2 regions of the Priestia flexa genome follow, and region 2 is predicted to be linked to the other one. Evidence: a T-box and tRNA genes for the amino acid it is inferred to sense, from the RefSeq annotation. Region 2 holds a T-box; the other holds one or more tRNA genes.
What was found. A T-box is a leader RNA that pairs with one kind of tRNA and senses whether it is charged. The one in region 2 lies ahead of pheS (phenylalanine--tRNA ligase subunit alpha), so its partner is inferred to be a tRNA-Phe.
Positions count from the first base shown of each region.

Region 1: it encodes a tRNA-Phe, which carries the amino acid that the T-box ahead of pheS (phenylalanine--tRNA ligase subunit alpha) is inferred to sense. The anticodon was not compared.

Region 1 covers NZ_CP090431.1:3,710,607-3,722,527, forward strand. Annotated here, with positions in the region: gene LZP85_RS19060 (type I restriction-modification system subunit M) at 1-45, opposite strand, end outside; gene LZP85_RS19065 (hypothetical protein) at 214-1,473, opposite strand; gene LZP85_RS19070 (hypothetical protein) at 1,601-2,146, opposite strand; gene rlmH (23S rRNA (pseudouridine(1915)-N(3))-methyltransferase RlmH) at 2,267-2,746, opposite strand; gene LZP85_RS19080 (CxxH/CxxC protein) at 2,820-2,978, opposite strand; gene LZP85_RS19085 (S1C family serine protease) at 3,056-4,270, opposite strand; gene LZP85_RS19090 (MBL fold metallo-hydrolase) at 4,398-5,192, opposite strand; gene LZP85_RS19095 (two-component system regulatory protein YycI) at 5,211-5,990, opposite strand; gene LZP85_RS19100 (YycH family regulatory protein) at 5,977-7,341, opposite strand; gene walK (cell wall metabolism sensor histidine kinase WalK) at 7,332-9,227, opposite strand; gene yycF (response regulator YycF) at 9,237-9,944, opposite strand; tRNA gene LZP85_RS19115 (tRNA-Phe) at 10,137-10,209, opposite strand; tRNA gene LZP85_RS19120 (tRNA-Asp) at 10,219-10,294, opposite strand; tRNA gene LZP85_RS19125 (tRNA-Glu) at 10,320-10,391, opposite strand; tRNA gene LZP85_RS19130 (tRNA-Lys) at 10,405-10,477, opposite strand; gene LZP85_RS19135 (adenylosuccinate synthase) at 10,624-11,910, opposite strand.
Region 2 covers NZ_CP090431.1:3,194,468-3,206,388, reverse strand. Annotated here, with positions in the region: gene thrS (threonine--tRNA ligase) at 1-172, shown strand, start outside; ribosomal protein L20 leader region at 345-470, shown strand; gene infC (translation initiation factor IF-3) at 537-1,040, shown strand; gene rpmI (50S ribosomal protein L35) at 1,062-1,262, shown strand; gene rplT (50S ribosomal protein L20) at 1,301-1,660, shown strand; gene LZP85_RS16485 (DUF1294 domain-containing protein) at 1,726-1,980, shown strand; gene LZP85_RS16480 (hypothetical protein) at 2,407-2,784, opposite strand; gene LZP85_RS16475 (dUTP diphosphatase) at 2,907-3,395, shown strand; gene LZP85_RS16470 (M42 family metallopeptidase) at 3,467-4,552, shown strand; gene sspI (small acid-soluble spore protein SspI) at 4,591-4,797, opposite strand; gene LZP85_RS16460 (TrmH family RNA methyltransferase) at 4,902-5,660, shown strand; T-box leader at 5,709-5,937, shown strand; gene pheS (phenylalanine--tRNA ligase subunit alpha) at 5,990-7,024, shown strand; gene pheT (phenylalanine--tRNA ligase subunit beta) at 7,038-9,449, shown strand; gene rnhC (ribonuclease HIII) at 9,480-10,403, opposite strand; gene zapA (cell division protein ZapA) at 10,562-10,822, shown strand; gene LZP85_RS16435 (CvpA family protein) at 10,831-11,373, shown strand; gene polX (DNA polymerase/3'-5' exonuclease PolX) at 11,558-11,921, shown strand, end outside.

The DNA.
Region 1 (11,921 bases), 520 kb from region 2:
GCTCCATATAAAACTAACAATTTGATTATAAGTTTGATTATTCACGTTGTTTCCCCCAAAAAAATAGTACTTAGTACAATTTTATCATATAAATGACCATTCTTTAATCCAATAAATTGGAAATCAAAAAAACACATGCTTCTATCGCATGTGCATTCTATTTTAGCTATAACTATTGGGATTGAGTTCTATCAACTTCTAGTCCAATCTTTTTTATGAGTAGTCTGAGGGGTCATAATACGAGGCGTATTCAGCTTGCATTTCTGCCTTCCATTCATTTTGAGCTGACATCATCATACAAACTCCACTTAAAAATGAAGCTATATCTTTAAAAAACATTGCAACGTTTTTTATATCTAACTTTGTTTTTCTCTTAAAATGTAAACATAAATGCTTGTTAGTTGGATATCTGAATTTGTCTGAAGAGCTATCTATTTCATGTAGCTGCTTGATGTATTTTTCAACATCAATTATAGTAGAATCATCTTCAGAAGCATTTGCATGTTTTATAACATCAACCTTTATCGCTTTCCAAAGTTTTGATAGATTATGCTTATTACTTTTAAGTAATTGGATAGCTTTTTGAAAATCATATGAACACTCTTCAAATAGAATTTCTTTCATAGCTAATTCAATACCATTTCTATATAAATAACACATAGGTATAAAAAGTGTTTCTTTTAAATGGTTATTACTACATATCTTTTCGTAAAAGAAATCAGCTGATTCAGTATAGGCTTTAACATATGAGTAAAACTTATTTCTACTATAAGAATATCCGAGAACACTTTGACCATAGTAGCTCCCGCCTTCTTCTAATAGTAACGGTTTAAAGTCTAAGTAATCAGTTGTTATTTTAGTATCGTCAGAATAATAACTCTTAAGAATATCAAAAGCTACTTCCATTTTATTAGCGAAAGCTACTAAATCTATATGTGTTTGTTTTTCAATGAATATGTTAATAATAAATTGCTTTGGTGTATCAAGAAGAGCATCACCTTTTTTTACAGATATACCGAATGGGTATCTAAATGAATCTGATTCTTTATCGATTTGGTTCATATCTTCAAATAATAAAACAAGCCAATCATAAGCATCCTTGTTTTTCTCTATGCAACTTTCAATATGTGGGCTAACGAATTCAAGTATTCGAGATAAATTATGAAAAGTTTCTTTAACAAATAATTTTCTATCTTCTAATGCTGTTATATATTTAAATCCTATTGCCTTTAAAATTAATTCTAAACTATGTCTATAAAGATATGCTAACGAGAAAAAGTAATTATCCAATTTGCTAATATCTGACACTTCTAATATATAATCAGTTATTAGATATGAAGACTCTTTAAATTTCAAAGCATAATTAAAAAATTCTTCTTGTAAATTACTGTTTCCACTAATGGTTATGATGTTCTCTTCAACGTCACCCAATTGCATAAAATTCGGATTATTATTCGGCCAATTTTGCCCCATTAACGTTTCCCCTCTTTTTTGTTTTTTAATAAACTATATTACAATTCTGTCATTTGACTAATTAATTAAAATCATCAAAACTTAAACTTGTGTTTTACATATTTAATAGTTTTTGTTCAAAAAACTACTAAATACTTAAAGTGTAGCTTTGCACTAGTTTCCCATTTTGATAATATTCCACTAATGCTTCCATTCGAGAAATGTTCAATTCATAATAAACACCTAGTATGTATCTGCAAACATGTTCTGGTAAGGATTTTCCATCATAGCTCCAAATGTTATCAAAAGATTGTCTTGTTAAAGCTTTTAGTCGCTCTCTATCTTTTTCTTTCTCACTTCTTCTTCCATTAGACTTTTTCATTTCTAAAGCAATCAAATTATCTTGTACCAGATTTTCCCCTCTACTGTGAAGAATTAAATCACAGTTGATTGTAATAATTTCTCCTTCCCCATCTTTTATTGTCTTTAGTCTTCCATTAATATTTCTGTTGTACTCAACATCAACATAGTATTGCCTATATAGAGCCTTATCTTTTACTTTATTTAGATAAAGCATTAACTGACCACATAAAGTTCGTTCTGAGACTCCACTTTGTATGAGCTCCTTTTGTTCAATTAAATATTTTCTATTAGCTAATTCAAATAATTCTTTCATTTCGTTATACTTATTCATAAATATATCCTCCATCTATTGCTTACATATACATATTAAACCATTTAATTTCATAAAAAAAACAGTCTACCTTCACTAATTGGGGATAGACTGTTTTTAGGATAAACTCTAAAACCTCATTTACTTATGGTACGGTTCACCACGATTAATCCGAAACGCACGGTAAATCTGTTCAACTAACACCAAACGCATAAGCTGATGCGGAAACGTCATCTTTGAAAAAGAGAGCGTAGCGTTTGCTCTTTTCATCACTTCATCGCTGAGTCCAAGTGATCCTCCGATAACAAAGGCTACCTTGCTTTTTCCGTATGTAGCAAGTGAGTCTAAATCTTTTGCAAGCTCTTCAGATGAGCGCTGCTTACCATTAATGGCTAAAGCAATGACGTGTACATCTTGACCAATCTTACTTAATATCCGCTCTCCCTCTTTTTGCTTCACCTGAACCATTTCCGAATCACTTAAGTTTTCAGGTGCTTTTTCGTCCGAAAGTTCAATAATCTCAATTTTGGCATACGGAGCTAATCGTTTTAAGTATTCATCAATACCTTGCTTTAAGTATTTCTCTTTTAATTTTCCGATTGATACAATTGAAATATTCAAAATAATCTCCCTTGTAAATTATCCACAGAATTTATCCACATATCCACAAGATATATACACAATCTGTGTTTTTTTAGTTTTCCACTGTGTATAACGCTAGGTTTTCGCAGTATTCACATGTATGGTTGCGTTCATTTTCATCAATTTCTTTAAAAACCGGTGCTAACTCAATCTCATCTACGGCTACATCTAACGCTAATTCTGTATGCTCTAAGCAACAATAAATTTTCAAATTGCAATCTCCTTTCTTTTTTATAAGTATCAGTAAAAAGACCACAGAGAAAGTTCCTCTGTGGATAACTTTTTTGTTTATAATGACTCTCGTGATAGCTTAACCGTTACTGTTTGCTTTTTACCTTGCCTGTAAAAAGTCACTTCCATGCTGTCACCTATTTCTTTGTCAATATATAAGTGCTTACGTAACCCTACTAAGTCTTTAATATCTTCTCCATCCAAAGCGACGATAACGTCATATTCTTTTAAACCTGCTTTATCAGCTGGTGAGCCAGTGGCAACATTTAATACGGCCACACCATTCACAACATCTTTTGGGAGCTTTAACGTTTCTTTTAGGTGGTAGCCCGATATTTCACTTAATGATAATGTTCCAACACCTAAATAAGGTCTTCTTACTTCTCCATACTTTTCTAAATCATCCACAACAGGTCTTGCCATATTGATTGGAATGGCCAAACCAATCCCTTCAACTTCCTGCTGAGCAATCTTCATCGAGTTAATTCCAATCAGCCTGCCGTCAATATTAATCAAGGCACCACCGCTATTTCCAGGGTTAATTGCTGCATCTGTTTGAATAACTTCTGCTTGCCAATCCGGGCTTCCATCACTATTTAGGTCCTGTGGAATGACACGGTTTACACCTGAGACAACCCCTTGTGTTACAGAACCAGAGAACTGTAGTCCAAGAGGATTCCCAATAGCAATAACGGGCTCTCCGACTTTCAGCTTATCTGAATCCCCATAGCTGGCGATCTTTGTTACATGTTCAGCATCAATTTCAATAACAGCCAAATCCATTAACTCATCGCTTCCTAGTGCGCGCGCGGGTACTCTAGAGCCGTCATATAAGCTGACTTCAATTTGCTGAGCACCTTGAATTACATGATGATTGGTAATGATAAAGGCTTTATTTCCCTGCTTTTTATAGATGACACCAGAACCGGTGCCAGCGTCTTGCCCGCTTTCGTTCCAAAAGCTTTCTCCTTGCTGGATATTTACCACTCCAACAACTGCTTCATTAACTTGATTAACAGCTTTCGTAATATCTGTGTTTACATCGACAGAAACCGTCTTTTGAACGATATCTTCACCATTTTGAATAGAGCCTTGATTTTCTTCTGCTGGAGGGTTTGGAAGTAAATTTAAATTCGATAAAAATGGAAGTGCAGTGACAACCACTATTCCTCCAATAATTGCTCCTATTAATGACGACAGAAACCAGCCCCCACGTCTTCTTGGCTTTTGACGTGAAGGAGATGGTTCCCGATTCTCATCATAATGTTCCATATACATCACCGACCTTTTCATTTATTATGATTATAAGTACCAAAACAGATGAACTATTACTTTTTTAGACACTCCTGCTTCTTTCTAACCATCTAAATGAAGTTATTTTTTGTTTTGTTTATGTAGACTATACATAAATAATCGATGTTGGTCTATTAGGGTCTGTATCATAAAGTTTTATCTGTTCTTTCACATCAATATCTTTTTCAGCTAAAACTTGTGAAACAGACATTCGCGCAATTTCTTTCATATTGTTATCTAGACTTAAATGAGCTAGATAAATTCTCTCTGTTTGATCACCAATAACGTCCGCCATTGCCAGTGCTGCATCCTCATTTGAAACATGTCCTACATCACTTAAAATACGACGCTTAACGCTCCAAGGATACCTTCCCATACGAAGCATCTCAACATCATGATTGCTTTCAAAAACAAAAGCCTGACTATTTTTAATAATGCCCTTCATGCGATCACTGACATAGCCTGTATCCGTAATTAACGTAAGTTTTTTATCTCCTTGATGAAAAACATAAAACATTGGCTCAGCAGCATCATGAGATACACCAAACGATTCAACATCGATACTTCCAAATGTTTTATTTTCACCAATTTCAAAATGAAACTGTTGGTCAGTTGATACTTGTCCAATTAACCCATCCATAGCTCTCCATGTTTTTGCATTTGCATAGATAGGCAATTTATATTTACGAGCTAGTACGCCTAACCCTTTAATATGATCACTATGTTCATGGGTTACCAATATTCCTGATAAGTTGTGAATATCTCGATCGATTTCTTGAAAAAGTGACTCCATTTTCTTACCACTTAAGCCTGCATCGACTAATAGCGATTGGTCTCCATCACTTACAAAAATCGCATTTCCAGTACTACCGCTAGCTAGCACGCTAAAATGCAAACTCATTTTTCTCACTCCAATATACTATTTCAAGCTTTTTTGGATGATTTGTCCTTCAAAAGCATTTACAAAATAGTCAACATCTTCATCTACGACAACGTGCCAAGTAGGCGCAAGAACCTGGGAGCTTGGCAGAGGTAAATCGAAGGTATAATAACCTAACTCTACTTTTGTTACCGTGCTTTTTTCGGTTAATTCTTCTTTCAAATACAGATTTTCAAGGACTTTAATTGGGGCAAGAACCTCTTGTTCATCATCTAAAGGCTCGATATTTTCCATAAACGTCTGCTCGTAAGAAGTAATTTCATTCTTATCATTCAAATGAGCAATGACAATGCCATTTTCGTTATCATAAATAACTTTATTTTTATACTGTTGGTAAAATGTAATCGTATTTTTATCTTCGTTAATTTTCCACAGCGTATATGCATTTCCGGAAAGAACATAGTCTTGTAAGAACTGATTTAACTTTGATGTTTTATTCTTTGCTGGAACAGGAATTGGTTTATCTAACGTACTTTCAATTGTTTTTTCATCAATTAATTTTGCTTTTTGTTTTTTAAGCTTCTTCAAGTCATTCTCACTAAACCTTTTACTGTTTGCATTTAATGAAGATGCTTTTTTTTCACTCTTAGGTAGCTCCGTATACGTTATTCCTTCTGCTGCTAATTGATCTTCAATGCTTGATTCAACAAATAACGAATACTGGTCTTGATCATGCTTTTTCATGAATTGATAAATTAAAAACAGATCTAAAACCAGAAACGTTACGATAAAAATCGATTTCGTTTTATTCCAATCCACCGTTTACGCCTCCTTCATCAGGTAACGTAACTCGGTACCACTTATTATTATAGTAGTAAAACCAAGAAGGAACCAATGTAACCGAGTTTGAATCATACTCTGTTTTATCCGTATCTTGCTGCTGATTATCCCCAATACCTTCCTCAAGCTGATATCCAATTGATATATCATTTAACAGAGAAGGATCAAAATCCTGATGCTTCTCAATCATTTCAATTACTTCTTGAGGAGACTGTAACTGTACTTTCATTTCAGGTAAGGATACTTGAACAAATCGATACAAAGGTCGACGATAATTTAAGACCTCAGCATTGCCCCATCTTTGATAGATTTCTGTCATGCCCTGATTGCTGTATACAGGGTGATTATCATGATAATACCGGTATGTAATCTCTTTTGTTACACGATTCCAACTATCAAAACGGTAATCTGGCTCTGTCCATCCGGCATGATCATTAACAAAGCTAAAGCTACGATTTAATAAATTTGCGTCATCATTTGATTCCGTATTCGAATTCACCAAGTTTACATACTCCATGACGTTTGTCCTGGTATTTACATTAATAACTTTGGTTCCTTCTGTATATAATTCTCTATATGCTAAGCTTTCTGTACGAGCATAACTTGGATTTGTAAACAGCGCATTTTGAAACTTACGAATATCTAAAGGTGCTTCATATGCATACAGTTTATGCATGTGAGAAGTCTGAGCTGGTATGAAGATATAGCGATTCTCATTCTTTTTATAAACCAGACAACGCTCTGCTGATGTTCCTGCATCCGCTAATTTCTGCACATCGTTCTTGACTACATTACTAATTTTCACCGCATACACTTTTTGTTGGCTATAGTTCACCAAATACATATTTACAGATAAATTAGGGGTCTTTTTTATCTTTATGACTACACGATCAAAATCTACCCTTGGCAATTTATCCGTCGTAAAGCTAAACATTTGCTGAAAGGTTTCAACTGGTATTAGGTCTGGATATACAATTTCCACAGAGTTATTATCATGGACATAATTTAAAAAGCCACTAGGCTCAATAGCACTCGAAACGTCTGTAATATCCCCTAATTTCCACGTTCTCATTTCTTGTAACCATGAGTCTATTCGCTTTTCTTCATGTGATAAATAGTGACTACCACTTTGGTGATAGAGTACCTTTGTAGGACGTATATAATCCTCTAGCTCACTCTTTCCACCTACCTCAGCTTCTTGAAGGTTTTGGGTTTCAGTATTTAAATCAGAAGGGGATTGATAGGACCATAAATTCCAAGTGAGGAATAAGCTTAAAACCACCAAAATAACTAGCACAATGGTTTTTATATTTTCATATCTCATTCCCATTCTTCATCATTCTCACTTTCAATTGGAAGTGTGAAGTAAATAGATGTCCCAACCCCTTCTTTACTTTCTGCCCATATTCGACCATCGTGAGCTTCAATAATTTCTTTTGCAATAGCCAAACCTAAACCTGTCCCTCCTAGTTTGCGAGTTCTTGCTTTATCCACACGATAAAAGCGTTCAAAGATTTTGGACAGATTTGATTTTGGTATTCCCATACCTTGGTCTTTAATACTTACCACAATTTCATGCGTGTGTTGTTCAATAGAAAATGTAATTGTTCCACCTTCTGGTGAATACTTAATTGCATTTGAAATAATATTGTCTAATACTTGTGTAATTTTATCTTGATCAACTGCTACATAGATGGCTTCATCTGGAAGCTCTCTAACAAACGTAATTCCTTGTTCAATAGTCATTTCAAAGCGATCAATGATGTAATGATAAAACTTTACAAAGTTAACCGGGTCTCGACTAAAGCGATAGTCTTCGCTATCTAACTTAGATAATTGTAACAAGTCATTGACTAATCGAATCATACGCTCTGTTTCTGTTTGGGTAACATGTAAAAAACTTGGTGCTATCTCTTTATCCTGCCATGCGCCTTCTGCTAAAGCGTCCAAATAGCTTCGCATTGTTGTCAATGGTGTTCTAAGCTCATGAGAGACGTTTGCTACAAACTCTCGGCGATCCTGATCAATTTTCTCCTGCTCTGTAATGTCGTGCAAGACGATAATGATTCCGTTGATAAAACCCGTTTCCTTTTGAATAGCTGAAACAGTTGCTCGTAAAATAAAAGGCTCTGTTTTCGTACTAAAATCAAGAATAAGTGAATCTTGATTAGCCAATAGGCTTTCGAATGTATGTGTTTCATCTAAACCTAAAAGCGTCACAATTGGCTCTGACAATACCGTTTCACGTGAAACGTTTAACATTGACGCAGCTGGGTCATTAATTAAGATTACTCTACCTTTTCGGTCAGTAGCAATAACGCCATCTGTCATATGAGCAAGTACGGAGCTGAGCTTACGTCGCTCTCCTTCAGTAGTAGCTTGTGCCTCTTGAAGCTTTCTTGTCAAATTGTTAAACGTTAAAGCAAGTTGCCCTATCTCGTCATAACCATAGACCTTTGCTTTTCTTGAAAAGTTTCCTTTAGCCATTTCTAATGCCTGCTTACGCATTTCAGACATTGGTCGCGTAATCGTCTGAGCCAGAAAAACACCTAAAAGGGCAGTAATAACTAACGATATAACCGTACCAGAAGCAAAGATACTATTAATTTTCCTCATTTGCTCATAGACCGGCTCCATCGTCGCAATTAAATAAACAGCACCTAGTATCTCTTGTTCTGACTGTAAGCTTTCTCGATTATTTGGATTTGTAGAAGCATTTCCTCCCACATCATCCTGCAGACGAATAGGAACCGTCAATACTCTAATTCTGTCACCGCTTTTACGATATACTTTATTAGAAGATGTTCCTGCTAAAAGGGCATTCGTAACGGCTAAGTCATTTATTTTTTTCCCTACTATTTGTTCAGGGTTTGGGTTTGATGTCCCTATAATACGTCGATTCGGATCGATAACGCGTACCTCTAATATGTCTTTAGAGGAAATCCCCTGCATAGAAGCAAAATCTCTCAATACTACTTCTAAATCTTCTTCTAACGTAGGGGAAGTATCATTACGTGTTTTTTCTAGCTCTTGTTCAATATTATAAGCAAGTAGACCTACACGTTCCGTTAATGAGTTTGTAAAGTTATTAACAAGTTCTTTTTCTAACTGACGTACAAAGTAGACACCAATAATTTGCATTGCAATTAAAATAAGCAATACATAAATTAGCACAAACTTCAAATGAATGGACTGAAAAAAACGGACTTTCTTCATAATATAGCGTTACTCCTGTTCTGGACTACGCAAATAATAACCTACCCCACGTCTTGTTACAATCCACATTGGATGGCTTGGGTTATCTTCAATTTTCTCACGCAATCTTCGAACCGTAACGTCAACTGTTCGAACATCACCAAAGTAGTCATATCCCCACACTGTCTGTAACAAATGCTCCCGCGTCATGACTTGTCCAATATGTTTCGCCAAGTAATGCAGCAATTCAAACTCACGATGTGTTAATTCAATTGTTTCTCCACGCTTTGAAACAATATAAGCATCTGGATGAATGACAAGTGCACCGATTGTTATCTCATTACTCTCTTCTTCTTCAACATTATTTGAAATCTGTTGATGTCTTCTTAAATTCGCTTTTACTCGCGCCAATAGCTCTCTCGTACTGAAAGGCTTTGTTACATAATCATCTGCACCTAGCTCAAGACCAAGCACTTTATCGATTTCAGAGTCTTTAGCTGTCAGCATAATAATTGGCATATCATACTTTTTTCGAACTTCTCGACAGACTTCCATGCCGTCCTTTTGTGGCAGCATAATATCTAACAGAATCATTTCTGGTTGTACTTCTTCAACTTTTTCAAGTGCTTCTACACCATCATAAGCACAAAATACTTCGTAACCTTCTTTTTGCAGATTAAATTTCAAAATATCTGCAATTGGTTTTTCGTCATCTACTACTAAAATACGTTTATCCATGATCATCGTTCTCCTTTTATCATTTCGAACAAAAATAGGAAAGTAAGTATTCATAATGTTTGAATACACTAATTGTATTATACTTCATAACATAGTAATCGTCACAAATTCATCCTCTACTATACAATAACCTCATTAATTTTCAACCATATACAAACAAAAAAGCATGACTTTTAAAAGTCATGCTTTTTATGGCTCGGGACGGAATCGAACCGCCGACACAAGGATTTTCAGTCCTTTGCTCTACCAACTGAGCTACCGAGCCATTATCAAATGGCGGTCCCGACGGGAATCGAACCCGCGATCTCCTGCGTGACAGGCAGGCATGTTAACCGCTACACCACGGGACCCTCAGCTTATAATATGTAATAAAAATGACCCGTACGGGATTCGAACCCGTGTTACCGCCGTGAAAGGGCGGTGTCTTAACCGCTTGACCAACGGGCCATAGTAACAAAAGTGAGCCATGAAGGACTCGAACCTTCGACCCTCTGATTAAAAGTCAGATGCTCTACCAACTGAGCTAATGGCTCATACTATGAATATCAGCGACATGTATAATAATAACATGATTTAAACACTGAATGCAATAGTTTTTTTAGAAAAATATTTTTAAAAAATGAATTCAATATAAAAAACCAACGTTTAAAAAACTAAACGTTGGTTTTTTTTAAAAGTATTAGCTATAAACTCCGCGTAATACGTTTGTTTGTTTGCGATCTGGTCCCACTGAGAAAATAGATAATGGAATACCAGTTAATTGTGAAACACGCTCTAAGTAATGACGTGCGTTCTCAGGTAATTCATCTAAAGATTTCACACCTGTGATATCTTCCGTCCAACCTGGAAGCTCTTCATAAACAGGCTCACATTTAGCTAAAACGTTTAAGCTAGCTGGGAATTCCTCAACAATTTTACCTTCATAGCGATATGCTACACAGATTTTCAATTTTTCAATTCCTGTTAAAACATCGATTGAGTTTAATGATAAATCTGTAATACCACTTACGCGACGTGCGTGACGAACAACTACGCTGTCAAACCAACCAACGCGACGTGGACGACCCGTTGTTGTTCCGTATTCACGACCTACTTCACGAATTTGATCACCAATTTCGTTTGTTAGTTCTGTTGGGAATGGACCGTCACCAACACGAGTTGTGTATGCTTTTGAAACACCTACTACGTGCTTGATTTTTGAAGGCCCTACACCTGAACCGATTGTTACACCACCAGCAACAGGGTTAGAAGATGTTACAAACGGATATGTTCCTTGATCGATATCTAACATAACACCTTGTGCACCTTCAAATAATACGCGACGACCTTCGTCTAGAGCATCATTTAATACAACGGATGTATCAACAACATATTTTGCTACCTGCTGACCATATTCGTAGTATTCATCTAAGATATCTTCTAATTTAAAGCCTTCTACTTCATACATTCTTTCAAGAAGACGATTTTTTTCAGCTAAGTTTTGTGTTAATTTTGCTTCAAACACTTCACGGTCTAATAAATCTGCAATACGGATACCTACACGTGCAGCTTTATCCATATATGCTGGACCAATTCCTTTTTTTGTTGTTCCAATTTTATTATCACCTTTACGCTCTTCTTCTACCTCATCTAATTTTAAGTGGTAAGGTAAAATAACATGCGCACGGTTACTAATACGTAAGTTATCTGTTGTTACATTACGATCGTGTAAATATTTTAATTCTTGAACAAGTGCTTTTGGATCTACAACCATACCATTTCCAATTACACAAATTTTATCATCGTAAAAAATCCCTGAAGGAATTAAATGTAATTTGTACGTTTCACCATTAAACTTAATCGTATGACCAGCATTGTTTCCACCTTGGTAACGTGCAATTACTTCTGCATTTTCTGATAGGAAGTCTGTAATCTTCCCTTTTCCTTCATCTCCCCATTGTGTTCCTACTACAACAACTGAAGACATATCTTAAGCAC
Region 2 (11,921 bases):
TGGCTATAAAATTCGTGAAGCTCAAATGCAAAAAATTCCTTACATGCTAGTAGTGGGAGATAAAGAAGTAGAAGAAAAAGCGGTTAATGTTCGTAAATACGGTGAGCAAAATTCAGAAACTGTTGATTTTGAGCAGTTCTTAGCAGGATTAAAAGTAGAAATTACTCGCTAATGAAAAAGCGGAGAGGGCAACCTCTCTGCTTTCCTTTTTAAAAAAAGTAAAAAAAATGTTGCATAAATGTTTTTCCTTTGGTAAAATGATTTTTGTTGTTAAATAAAGAACGAAATCATTGACTTTTGTCTTTGTTGATACTATAATAGCTTAAGTAATTGAATACTTGTTTGTGCAGAAGAAGAAGCACCCGCTTCTCACCTGATTGACGCGTATAGAGCAGTTAGCAGGTTGACATCGTATTTACTTTTAACGATAGTAGTGTGGGTGCATTGTGTACTCACGCTTTTTTGCGTGTATACCAATATCTACACAAGCGTATTCATTCATTAAACCTTGGAGGTGGCTACTTATTAGCAAGGACATGATGGTAAACGAGGGCATTCGAGCTCGCGAAGTTCGTCTAATTGATCAAAACGGTGAGCAATTAGGAATTAAATCAAAAAATGAAGCACTTGATATTGCTGCACGAGCAAATCTTGACTTAGTAATGGTTGCTGCAAACGCGAAACCACCTGTATGTCGTATTATGGACTACGGTAAGTTCCGCTACGAGCAACAGCGTAAAGAAAGAGAAGCTCGTAAAAACCAAAAGGTTGTTAACTTAAAGGAAGTTCGTTTAAGCCCAACAATCGATGAGCATGATTTTAACACAAAACTTCGTAACGCACGTAAGTTCCTTGAAAAAGGTGATAAAGTAAAAGCGTCAATTCGTTTTAAGGGTCGTGCTATTACTCATAAAGGAATTGGACAAAAAGTACTTGATCGTTTTTCAGAGGCTTGCGCTGATGTTAGTTCAGTTGAATCAGCTCCAAAAATGGAAGGACGCAGCATGTTCCTAGTGCTTGCACCTAAAAACGAAAAGTAATAGAACGAGGAGGAACACCCCATGCCAAAAATGAAAACACATCGTGGCGCTGCAAAGCGTTTCAAAAAAACTGGAAGCGGTAAGTTAAAGCGTGCTCGTGCTTACACTAGTCACTTATTCGCTAACAAATCTACTAAACAAAAACGTAAATTACGTAAAGGTTCTTTAGTAAGCAAAGGTGACTTCAAACGTATTCGTCACTTATTAGATAACATTAAGTAATTTGGGTTGAGATAGAAACATAACAGGAGGTAACAATTATGCCACGCGTAAAAGGCGGTACAGTAACACGCAAACGTCGTAAAAAAGTTTTAAAATTAGCCAAAGGTTTCTTCGGTTCAAAGCATAGATTATACAAAGTTGCTAATCAGCAAGTAATGAAATCATACATGTATGCTTATCGTGACCGTCGTCAGAAAAAACGTGATTTCCGTAAATTATGGATTACACGTATCAATGCAGCAGCTCGTATGAATGGTCTTTCTTACAGCCGTTTAATGCACGGATTAAAATTAGCAGGTATTGAAGTTAACCGTAAAATGCTTGCTGACTTAGCTGTAGCTGACGAAAAAGCATTTGCTGAATTAGCAGCAGCTGCTAAAAAAGGCTTAGAGAAGTAATTTCTGCTAAAAAGTCTTGTTACCACTAGGTAGCAAGACTTTTTTGTTTATTGGAGGGATTATCTTTGCTTTTAATGATATACGCGATACTTATCAACCTTATTGGCTTATATGTAATGAATGCAGACAAAAAAAGAGCTCAGCGAAATGAATGGAGAATCAAAGAGCAAACACTTTGGACGATTGCCATTATCGGAGGAGCTCTAGGTGCAACCATTGGCATGAATCTTTATCGTCACAAAACAAAGCACGCAAGCTTTCGTTTCGGTCTGCCTGCTTTGGTGGTTGTTCATTTGGCATTATTGCTAATCTATATGTAGATGAATAATTTGAAAAATGAAATGGGAGAAGCCATGAACAAACATCTTGCTTTTTATTTTTAAGGCTATTGTTTTAGATAGATGTAGTAGTAGGCTTCTTATCTATGAGTTAGAAGAAAACGTTTCAAACGTAGAGGTTAATGGAGCTGAATATGCAAAGTAGAGAGCGTTTTTAAAATTCCTTCAAGAGAGTAATCTCATCAAAAGGCTTCCCTATCCAAAAGCCCCGTGATTGAAATGAAAGATGTGATACTTCAGCAGGACTAGCGAGTCAGGTGAGACCTCACAGTATACAAGGAGGGTCGGCGCTCTCCCTGCGGAAACGGAACAATCTGGAATGGAAATCACACTAAGCAGAGAGGCCTTCTTCAACAAGAAGTAAGCACACTGTTTATCAAAAGCTTTCTCAATAAAAAAGCCCAAAAGCTATTGCTTTTGTGGCTCTTTCTTTAAAAACTCTCGTACGGGACTTTTCCAGCTAATAATGGCTTTTGGGTATAAAGTTGATACCTTAGCAGATACCAATCTGATATCCTCATGAGTTAAATCATTGAGCTGGTCAGGATTTTTTAATAACATAGTAATAGAAAAAATTTGTTCATTTATATATTTTTCGCCTTCAAACAAAACACCTTTATACGTTAACTCCAAATTTTTACGAACATTTTCTGCTTCATCCACCACGTAAAATTCATTTTGCTCTTTGGCTTGCATTAATTTTCGTTTTGGATTTCGAACATATCGTATAATAAAAAGAACGAAATAGACTAATAAAGCAATTACTAATAGTCGCATTAAGAGCACAATCAAAGCGATATCGCCTCCTTGCCGAGGGTTGTTTCCTAACAGTACGTATAAAGGGCAAAAAGGTTTCATTTATTTTTAATTTTATATTAATATTTATTTTATTTTAGGAGAGATTAGATATGAACTTACAGTCTTTATTTAACATGCAGCGCCAGCTAGATCAACATATTGAAACAAATCATAACCTTCAAAACGAAGACTTGGTTTCCCGCAAACTTCTTGCTTTATTAGTAGAATTAGGCGAGCTGGCTAATGAAACGCGTTGTTTCAAATTTTGGAGCCTAAAACCGTCGGCAGATAAAAAGGTTATTTTAGAAGAGTTCGTAGACGGTGTTCACTTCTTATTATCTTTAGGAATTGAATGGGGATTTGATTCAATTGAAGAACTTCCGGTTAAAGCGGACAAAGAAACTGCAACAGAACAATTTTTACATGTGTTCTCTTTGCTCACACAATTAAAAGGAAGCGTAGATCAAGAACAGTACATAGAAGCATTCTCTTCATACATGGGTCTTGGAGAAATTCTTGGCTTCGCAGCTGAGGAAGTGAAAACGGCTTATATTATGAAAAATGAAGTGAACTTTAAGCGTCAAGACGAAGGGTATTAAGAAGAAAACATTTCCTCTGAAAATGCTTTCTTATATAATAAAAGATATACATATGAAAGGGGTATGGATAAATGAAAAAGTTAGATGAAACATTACAAATGTTAAAAGACTTAACTGATGCAAAAGGTATTCCTGGAAACGAACGCGAACCAAGAGAAGTGATGAAAAAATATATTGAATCTTATGCTGATAGCATTTCAACAGACGGACTTGGAAGCCTTATTGCCAAAAAAGTTGGTGATGAAAAAGGCCCTAAAATTATGGTTGCAGGTCATTTAGATGAAGTTGGCTTTATGGTCACTCAAATTGATGATAAAGGCTTCATTCGTTTTCAAACTGTAGGTGGCTGGTGGTCGCAAGTTATGCTAGCGCAACGTGTTACAATTGTAACGCGCAAAGGCGATATTACAGGAGTTATCGGTTCTAAACCTCCTCATATTTTACCTGCTGAAGTACGTAAGAAGACGGTTGAGATTAAGGATATGTTTATTGATATCGGTGCATCTAGTCGTGAAGAAGCAATGGAATGGGGCGTAAAGCCTGGCGATCAAATTGTTCCGTATTTTGAATTTACCGTTATGAATAACGAAAAAATGCTTTTAGCTAAAGCGTGGGATAACCGTATCGGCTGTGCTATTGCTATTGATGTGCTCAAGAATTTAAAGGGTCAAGAGCATCCAAACGTTGTATACGGTGTTGGAACAGCGCAAGAAGAAGTTGGTTTACGCGGTGCAAAAACGTCAGCCAATCTTATTCAACCTGATATTGCATTTGGCGTAGATGTAGGTATTGCTGGTGATACGCCTGGAGTGTCTGAAAAAGAAGCAGCATCAAAAATGGGTGACGGTCCACAAATCATTTTATATGATGCATCAATGGTTTCTCACAAAGGTCTACGTGACTTTGTAACAGATGTAGCAGATGAAATGAACATCCCATATCAGTTTGATGCGTTATCAGGCGGTGGTACTGATTCAGGAGCTATTCATATTTCAGCTAACGGCGTACCTGCACTATCTATTACAATTGCAACTCGCTATATTCATTCACATGCCGCAATGTTACATCGCGATGATTATGAAAATGCGGTGAAGTTAATTACAGAAGTTATTAAAAAACTTGATGGTGAAACGGTTAATAAAATTACGTTTGAATAAAACAAAAGGTGCACTCGATTTGAGTGCACCTTTTGTACTTACTTTAAGCTATTTTCAAGTGTTGTTAAAATTTCTTCTTTTTCACTTTTAGGCGAGTTTTCCCATAGTACTTCGAAAAGTACACCTAGACCTGGAAGCATTTTTTCTTCACCGCTTTTGATAGCATCCATAATCGTTGCTTCAAGCTCTTCTTGAGAATTACCTGAAACATTTGATATAATAGCATTTCGTAAATTAAGATCCATCGTGATCACCTCAACTATAGATAGTAAAATCAAAAATAGTTTGTGTATGTCACATTCAATTTATGTATCGTAACTGAAATTGATAAATAGAGGAGTTATGTTTGGTGAAGCGAATTGATTCCGTGAAGAACCCACAGGTTAAACTATGGAAAAAATTACATACAAAAAAAGAGCGCGATAATCAAGGTTTATTTTTGGTGGAAGGCTTTCATCTTGTCGAAGAAGCTTTAAACCAAAGAGAAATGATTAAGTATCTCATTCTTGCTGATAATGTTGATATTCCATCGCATTGGAATGTTGATACGGTTGAGATGATTGTGGTGACGCCTGCTGTTATTAAAGCAATTGCTGATACAGAAACCCCTCAGGGAATTGCAGCCGTTTGTTACCAAAACCAATCATCATCCGTCTTACAGACAGCGCGTCGATTAGTGCTGTTAGATGCCGTCCAAGATCCAGGTAACGTAGGAACCATTATTCGTACAGCAGAAGCTGCTGGAATCGATGCAGTCATTATTGGAGCAGGCTGTGTAGATGTTTATAACAGTAAAGTCATCCGTTCGACTCAAGGTGCAATCTTTAACTTGCCTGTTATTAAGAAAGACTTAATTAGTGCGATTAAAGAACTAAAGGAATGTGGAGTTAGCGTGTATGGTACATCATTACAAAATGCTTCTGTGTACACGGAAGTTGAAAAGCCAGAAGCTTTTGCTCTGATTGTTGGTAACGAAGGGCAAGGTGTAAGCTCAGCGGTGCTGAATGAAACGGACCATAACCTATATATACCGATATTTGGAAAGAGTGAATCGTTAAATGTAGCAATTGCATCAGCAATTTTAATGTACTATTTACGTGGAATGTAGTTGCAACGGCTAGCCGTTTTCACTATAATAATACAATAGCTAAATATGCGAAAAGCAGTGATAGAGAGCAGTAGCTTATGTAGCGTTATTCAGGGAGAAAATGCCGTGACTGAAAGCATTTTTATAAGCGCAATAAGTGAATTCACCTCTTGAGTTGACACTTGGACCATCATTTTTGATGTAAAGGTGTTCCGGATATTCCGTTAACGTTAATGAAGTGAACTGTGCAGATGCATGGTTAACAAGGGTGGTAACGCGATTAAACCTCGTCCCTTTTTGGGAGAGGTTTTTTTATTTGCAATTTTTTAAAACAAAAGGAGGATTATTCAATGAAAGAGCGTTTACAAGAGCTGCAACAAGAAGCGATTGTTAAAATTGATGACTCAAAAGATTTAAAAGCATTGAATGATGTACGTGTAGCTTATTTAGGAAAAAAAGGACCAATTACAGAAGTACTTCGCGGAATGGGGAAATTATCTGCTGAAGAGCGTCCTGTAATGGGAGCACTTGCAAATGAAGTGCGCGAAGCAATCGCTTCAAAGATTGAAGAAAAGCAAGCGGCGCTAGAAGCAGAAGAAATCAACCGTAAACTAGCTTCAGAAACAATCGATGTGACACTTCCTGGTCGACCAGTTAAAGTCGGTACACATCATCCGCTAACAAGCGTAATTGAAGAGGTTGAAGATTTGTTTTTAGGCATGGGCTATGAAGTAGCTGAAGGACCTGAAGTGGAGCAAGATTACTACAACTTCGAAGCGTTAAATTTACCAAAGGGTCACCCAGCACGTGATATGCAGGATACGTTCTATATTACTGAAGAAACGTTATTACGTACTCATACATCAACAGTACAAGCCCGCGTAATGAATGGAAATGAAGGGAAAGGTCCAATCAAAATCATTTGTCCTGGTAAAGTATATCGTCGTGATGATGATGACGCTACGCATTCACATCAATTTATGCAAATTGAAGGTTTAGTTGTAGATGAAAATATTCGTATGAGTGATTTAAAAGGAACGCTTGAGGTATTTGTGAAAAAAATGTTCGGTGCAGAGCGTGAAATTCGTCTACGTCCAAGCTTTTTCCCATTTACTGAACCATCTGTTGAAGTGGACGTATCATGTGCTAAATGTGGAGGAAAAGGCTGTAATGTTTGTAAGCAAACAGGCTGGATTGAAATTTTAGGTGCTGGTATGGTACATCCAAATGTACTTGAAATGGCCGGCTATGACTCTAAAAAATATCGCGGCTTTGCATTTGGAATAGGCGTAGAGCGTATCGCTATGTTAAAGCACGGCGTTGATGATATTCGTCATTTCTATACAAATGATGCTCGTTTCTTAAATCAATTCAAACAAGTATAAAGGAGGGACTAACATGTTTGTATCATATCGTTGGTTGCAAGAATATGTAGATTTATCAGGAGTAAAAGCTGAAGAACTTGCTGATAAAGTCACAAAAAGTGGAATTGAAGTTGAAGGTGTAGAAAATTTAAATAAAGGCGTAAGCGGTGTTGTCATCGGTCACGTAGTAGAACGTGAACAGCATCCAAACGCAGATAAGTTAAGTCGTTGTCAGGTTGACCTTGGGGATGAAACGGTTCAAATCGTTTGTGGTGCTCCAAACGTAGCACAAGGTCAAAAGGTAGCGGTAGCTAAAGTAGGCGCTGTATTACCAGGCGATTTTAAAATTAAGCGTGCTAAGCTTCGCGGTGAAGAATCAAACGGCATGATTTGTTCTCTTCAAGAGCTTGGAATTGAAAGCAAGCTTGTCGCAAAAGATTACCAAGAAGGAATCTTTGTATTCCCAAGCGATGCTGAAGTTGGAGCAGATGCTTTAGAAGCATTGAATTTGCATGATGAAGTATTAGAACTTGGCTTAACGCCAAATCGTTCAGACTGTTTAAGCATGCTAGGGGTAGCTCATGAAGTAGCAGCAATCTTAAATCGTGAAGTAAAATACCCAGAGGTTGAGTTTCAAGAGACGGAAGAAAAAGCATCGGATTACATTTCAGTTGCAGTAGAAGCAAAAGAAGATAATCCTTTATACGTAGCACGTATGGTGAAAAATGTTAAAATTGCGCCGTCACCGCTATGGATGCAAACGCGCTTGATGGCAGCTGGGATTCGACCACACAATAACGTAGTTGATATTACAAACTACATTTTACTTGAATACGGTCAACCACTTCATGCGTTTGATTATGATCGTCTTGGCTCAAAAGAAGTTGTTGTTCGTCATGCACAAGAAGGCGAAGAAATTGTAACTCTCGATGATCAAAAACGTGTACTAAAAGAGAACCAGCTTGTCATTACAAATGGTAAAGACCCAATCGCTTTAGCCGGTGTAATGGGAGGAGCGAATTCTGAAGTCCAAGATGACACAGTAAATGTGTTAATTGAATCTGCTTACTTCCGCGGGTTATCTGTGCGCCAAACATCGAAAGAGCACGGTCTTCGTAGTGAAGCAAGTGCACGTTTTGAAAAAGGAATCGACCCAAGCCGCACACGTATAGCAGCTGATCGTGCTGCTGAACTAATGGCTGCTTATGCGGGTGGAGAAATTGTTTCAGGAACAGTTGAATTTGATGAAATGACAATTGAACCAGCTGTTGTATCTGTAACGCTTGAGCGCATCAATCATGTTCTTGGTACAGAGCTAGAAATGGCTGAAGTTCAAGAAATCATGAATCGTCTTCAGTTCGAAAGCAAAGTGGAAGGCGATGCCATTATCGTAACCGTTCCAACGCGTCGCGGTGATATTACAATTGAAGAAGATATTGTGGAAGAAGTAGCTCGTATGTATGGGTACGACCACTTACCAACAACTCTTCCTGTGACTGTAGCAACGCCAGGCCGTTTATCTGATTATCAGCTAAAGCGTCGTAAAGTACGCCGTTTCTTAGAAGGCGCTGGGTTAGCTCAAACAACAACATACTCATTAACAAGTGCAGAGAAAGCAACACAGTTTGCATTAAATACTGCATCAACAGTTCGTTTAGCGATGCCAATGAGTGAAGACCGCAGCGTTCTTCGTCAAAGCTTAGTACCACACTTACTTGAAGCTGTTAAACACAATAACGCTCGTCAAACAGACTCAATTGCGCTATATGAAACAGGTTCAGTGTTCTTGGGAACTAAAGAAGGTCAGCTACCAATAGAAGAAGAGCGAGTAGCAGGAGCAATCACAGGCTTATGGCATTCTCACAGCTGGCAAGGTGAAAAGAAAGCAGCTGATTTCTATGTGGCTAAAGGCGTTGTAGAAGGATTATTATCAGCATTAGGTCTTGATAATCACATTGAATATAAGCCTACAAACCAAGAAGGCATGCACCCTGGACGTACAGCGGCAGTTGTATTAAATGGTCAAGAAGCTGGGTATGTTGGTCAGCTTCATCCAGTGACGCAAAAACAATATGGTCTTCGCGAAACGTACGTATTTGAGCTAAACTTAAAAGCAATCTTTGCGGCGAAAGTAGAAGAAGTTCGCTATTCTGCAATTCCTCGCTTCCCATCAATCACAAGAGATATTGCTCTTGTTGTGGATAAAGAAGTATTAGCAGGAGAACTTCAAACAGCGATTTATGAAGCTGGTGGAGAACTATTGAAAGAAGTTGCGGTGTTTGACTTATATGATGGTGAAAGAATGGAAGAAGGCAAAAAGTCTGTCGCTTTCTCTTTACGCTATCTAGATCCAGAGCGCACGCTTACGGATGAAGAAGTATCAGCAGCTCATGCTAATGTATTAAAAGTTGTTGAAGAACAATTTAAAGCAAGCTTACGTTCATAAAAAAACAAGGAAGCGCATTGTGCGCTTCCTTTATTTTTTTACTAAAGCTAAAGCTTTTTCTGTATTTGCGAAGTGAGTTTTAGCAATGGAATGTAAACCTTTAACTCCGTGCTTTTTAATAATGGAGGCAGCTGCAATATCCACCTGTTTGCCTGCGCCACGAGGAATGGTCATACCGACCGTTTCTGAAAGCTTATCCATCTGTTTTAAAAAGGCATACCTTGCAATAATAGAAGCAGCAGCTACTGCTAAATGTACGCCCTCGCCTTTCGTACTAAAATATACGTTTTCATTAGCTATTGCTTTTTCATTAGCGATATGTTTGTAATAAGTATTCTTTTCAACAAATTGATCAATTAAAATGCCGTCTGGCTTTTCAGGACTAAGCTTATTCAGCACGTTTAAAATTGCTTTATTATGAAGAAGTGCTTTCATTTTTCCTTGTGTCATACCTCGTTCTTGGAAAGTATTATACTTTTCATTATGTAGGACGAGCAAGCTGTAAGGAGTAATTTTTATTAATTGCTGAGCAAGGGAAATAATTTTTTGGTCGGTTAAATCTTTTGAATCGCGGACACCGAGCTCTTTCAATAATGGAATTTGTTCTTTTTTAACGTATGCAGCAACAACCGTCATTGGACCAAAGTAATCACCAGTTCCTACCTCATCAGAACCAATTACCGATAGCTCACTAAAGTTTGGAGGTAAAACGGCTTTAGTTTTAGAAATTTGCTTTTTAATTGGTGCGGTTGTGTTGCTCCATTTCACAGCTTCTACTTCCGCATCTTTCCCTTGAAACAGTACTTTTCCAGATTTATAAGCGGTGATTGAGCTGTTACCTGTCTTTGCAGTAAATATTGCACCGGCAGGTACTTTAGCCTGTAAGTGCGGAGTGTAAAATGTTTTCATTTTGAAGATGTCATCAGATGATAAAGTTAAAACAACGTGTGACATATGTCTCCACCTTTCATTGTCGATAAGCTGATTAGTCAACTTATTTTACAAATAAATGTCTATTTTTTATAATAACGTAAATATTGATATGTTTCCATTGCAGTCTTCTTCATGATATGATATTGATTAGGATTTTTTGTGGAACGGAGGACTTTCTCGTGTCAGGACAAGATAAAACACGTGCGACAGTTGATATATATGGGCAGCCTTATAAAATCGTTGGAACAGAAAGTACTAGTCATATCCGACTGGTAGCTTCGATTGTTGATGATAAAATGAGGGAGATTAGCAAAAAAAATCCGTATTTAGACATTAATAAATTAGCTGTTCTAACTGCGGTCAATATTGTGAATGAGTATGTAAAGCTCAAAGAGGAATATGAAATGTTAGAAAAAAAACTTCATCAGAAAGAGGAATGAGACTTCTAATGTTAGACATTATTTTAGTTATCCTGCTGCTGTTAGGATTTGTTACTGGATTAAAACGCGGGCTAATACTACAAATCGTTCACCTTGTGAGCTTTGCCGTAGCGTTTATTGTAGCCTATATTTTTAGCACAGATTTAGCACCTCGACTACGTTTGTTAATTCCGTTTCCAAATATGCAACAGCAAAGCGTTGCATCATTTGTATTAGATCCTGCGTTTCTTGAAGATGCTTTTTATCGCATGATAGCTTTTGCGATTTTGTTCTTTGTTACCCGTCTTGTTTTACGTATGGTTGGTTCTGTGCTAACTGCTTTAACGGATCTTCCGATCTTACGTCAACTGAATAGATGGGGAGGAGGAGCATTAGGCTTTGTAGAGGTTTACGTTCTCGTATTCATTCTACTCTATCTGGGGGCGGTTCTTCCTGTAAATGACGTACAAACGGCGATTCAGCAGTCAGCAATTGCCACAAATATCGTTGAAAATACACCTTATTTATCATCTGTTATTCAAGATTTGTGGACAGAATACGGTATGGTATAAGCAAGTAATTTAAATAGACAGTGGAGAGGATTGCTCAGAAGTGGCATAATACTTTTGAAATCCTCTTTTTTTGTTTTACAATAATAAAGAAGGACTAAACGTAAATAAAGCTTTTTGGTGTCAAAGTAGTACAAGTAAATATAGACCGCACTCATACATATAAATCTTGAATCGAGGTTGAATAATGAATAAAAAAGATGTTATTAAACTTTTAGAGACTATTGCTACATATATGGAGTTAAAAGGAGATAATCCATTTAAGATTTCTGCTTTTCGTAAAGCTGCGGCAGCGCTTGAGAGCGATGAGCGTAGCCTAAGTGATATTGAAGACGTAACAGCTCTACAAGGAATTGGAAAAGGTACAGCGACGGTAATTGAAGAATTTAGAGAAAAAGGCCAGTCATCCGTATTAGACGAATTGAAAAAAGAAGTGCCGGAAGGGCTAGTACCGCTTTTAAAACTTCCTGGATTAGGTGGAAAAAAGATTGCAAAGTTATATAAAGAGCTAGACATTGTGGACATCATTTCACTAGAAGAAGCTTGTCATA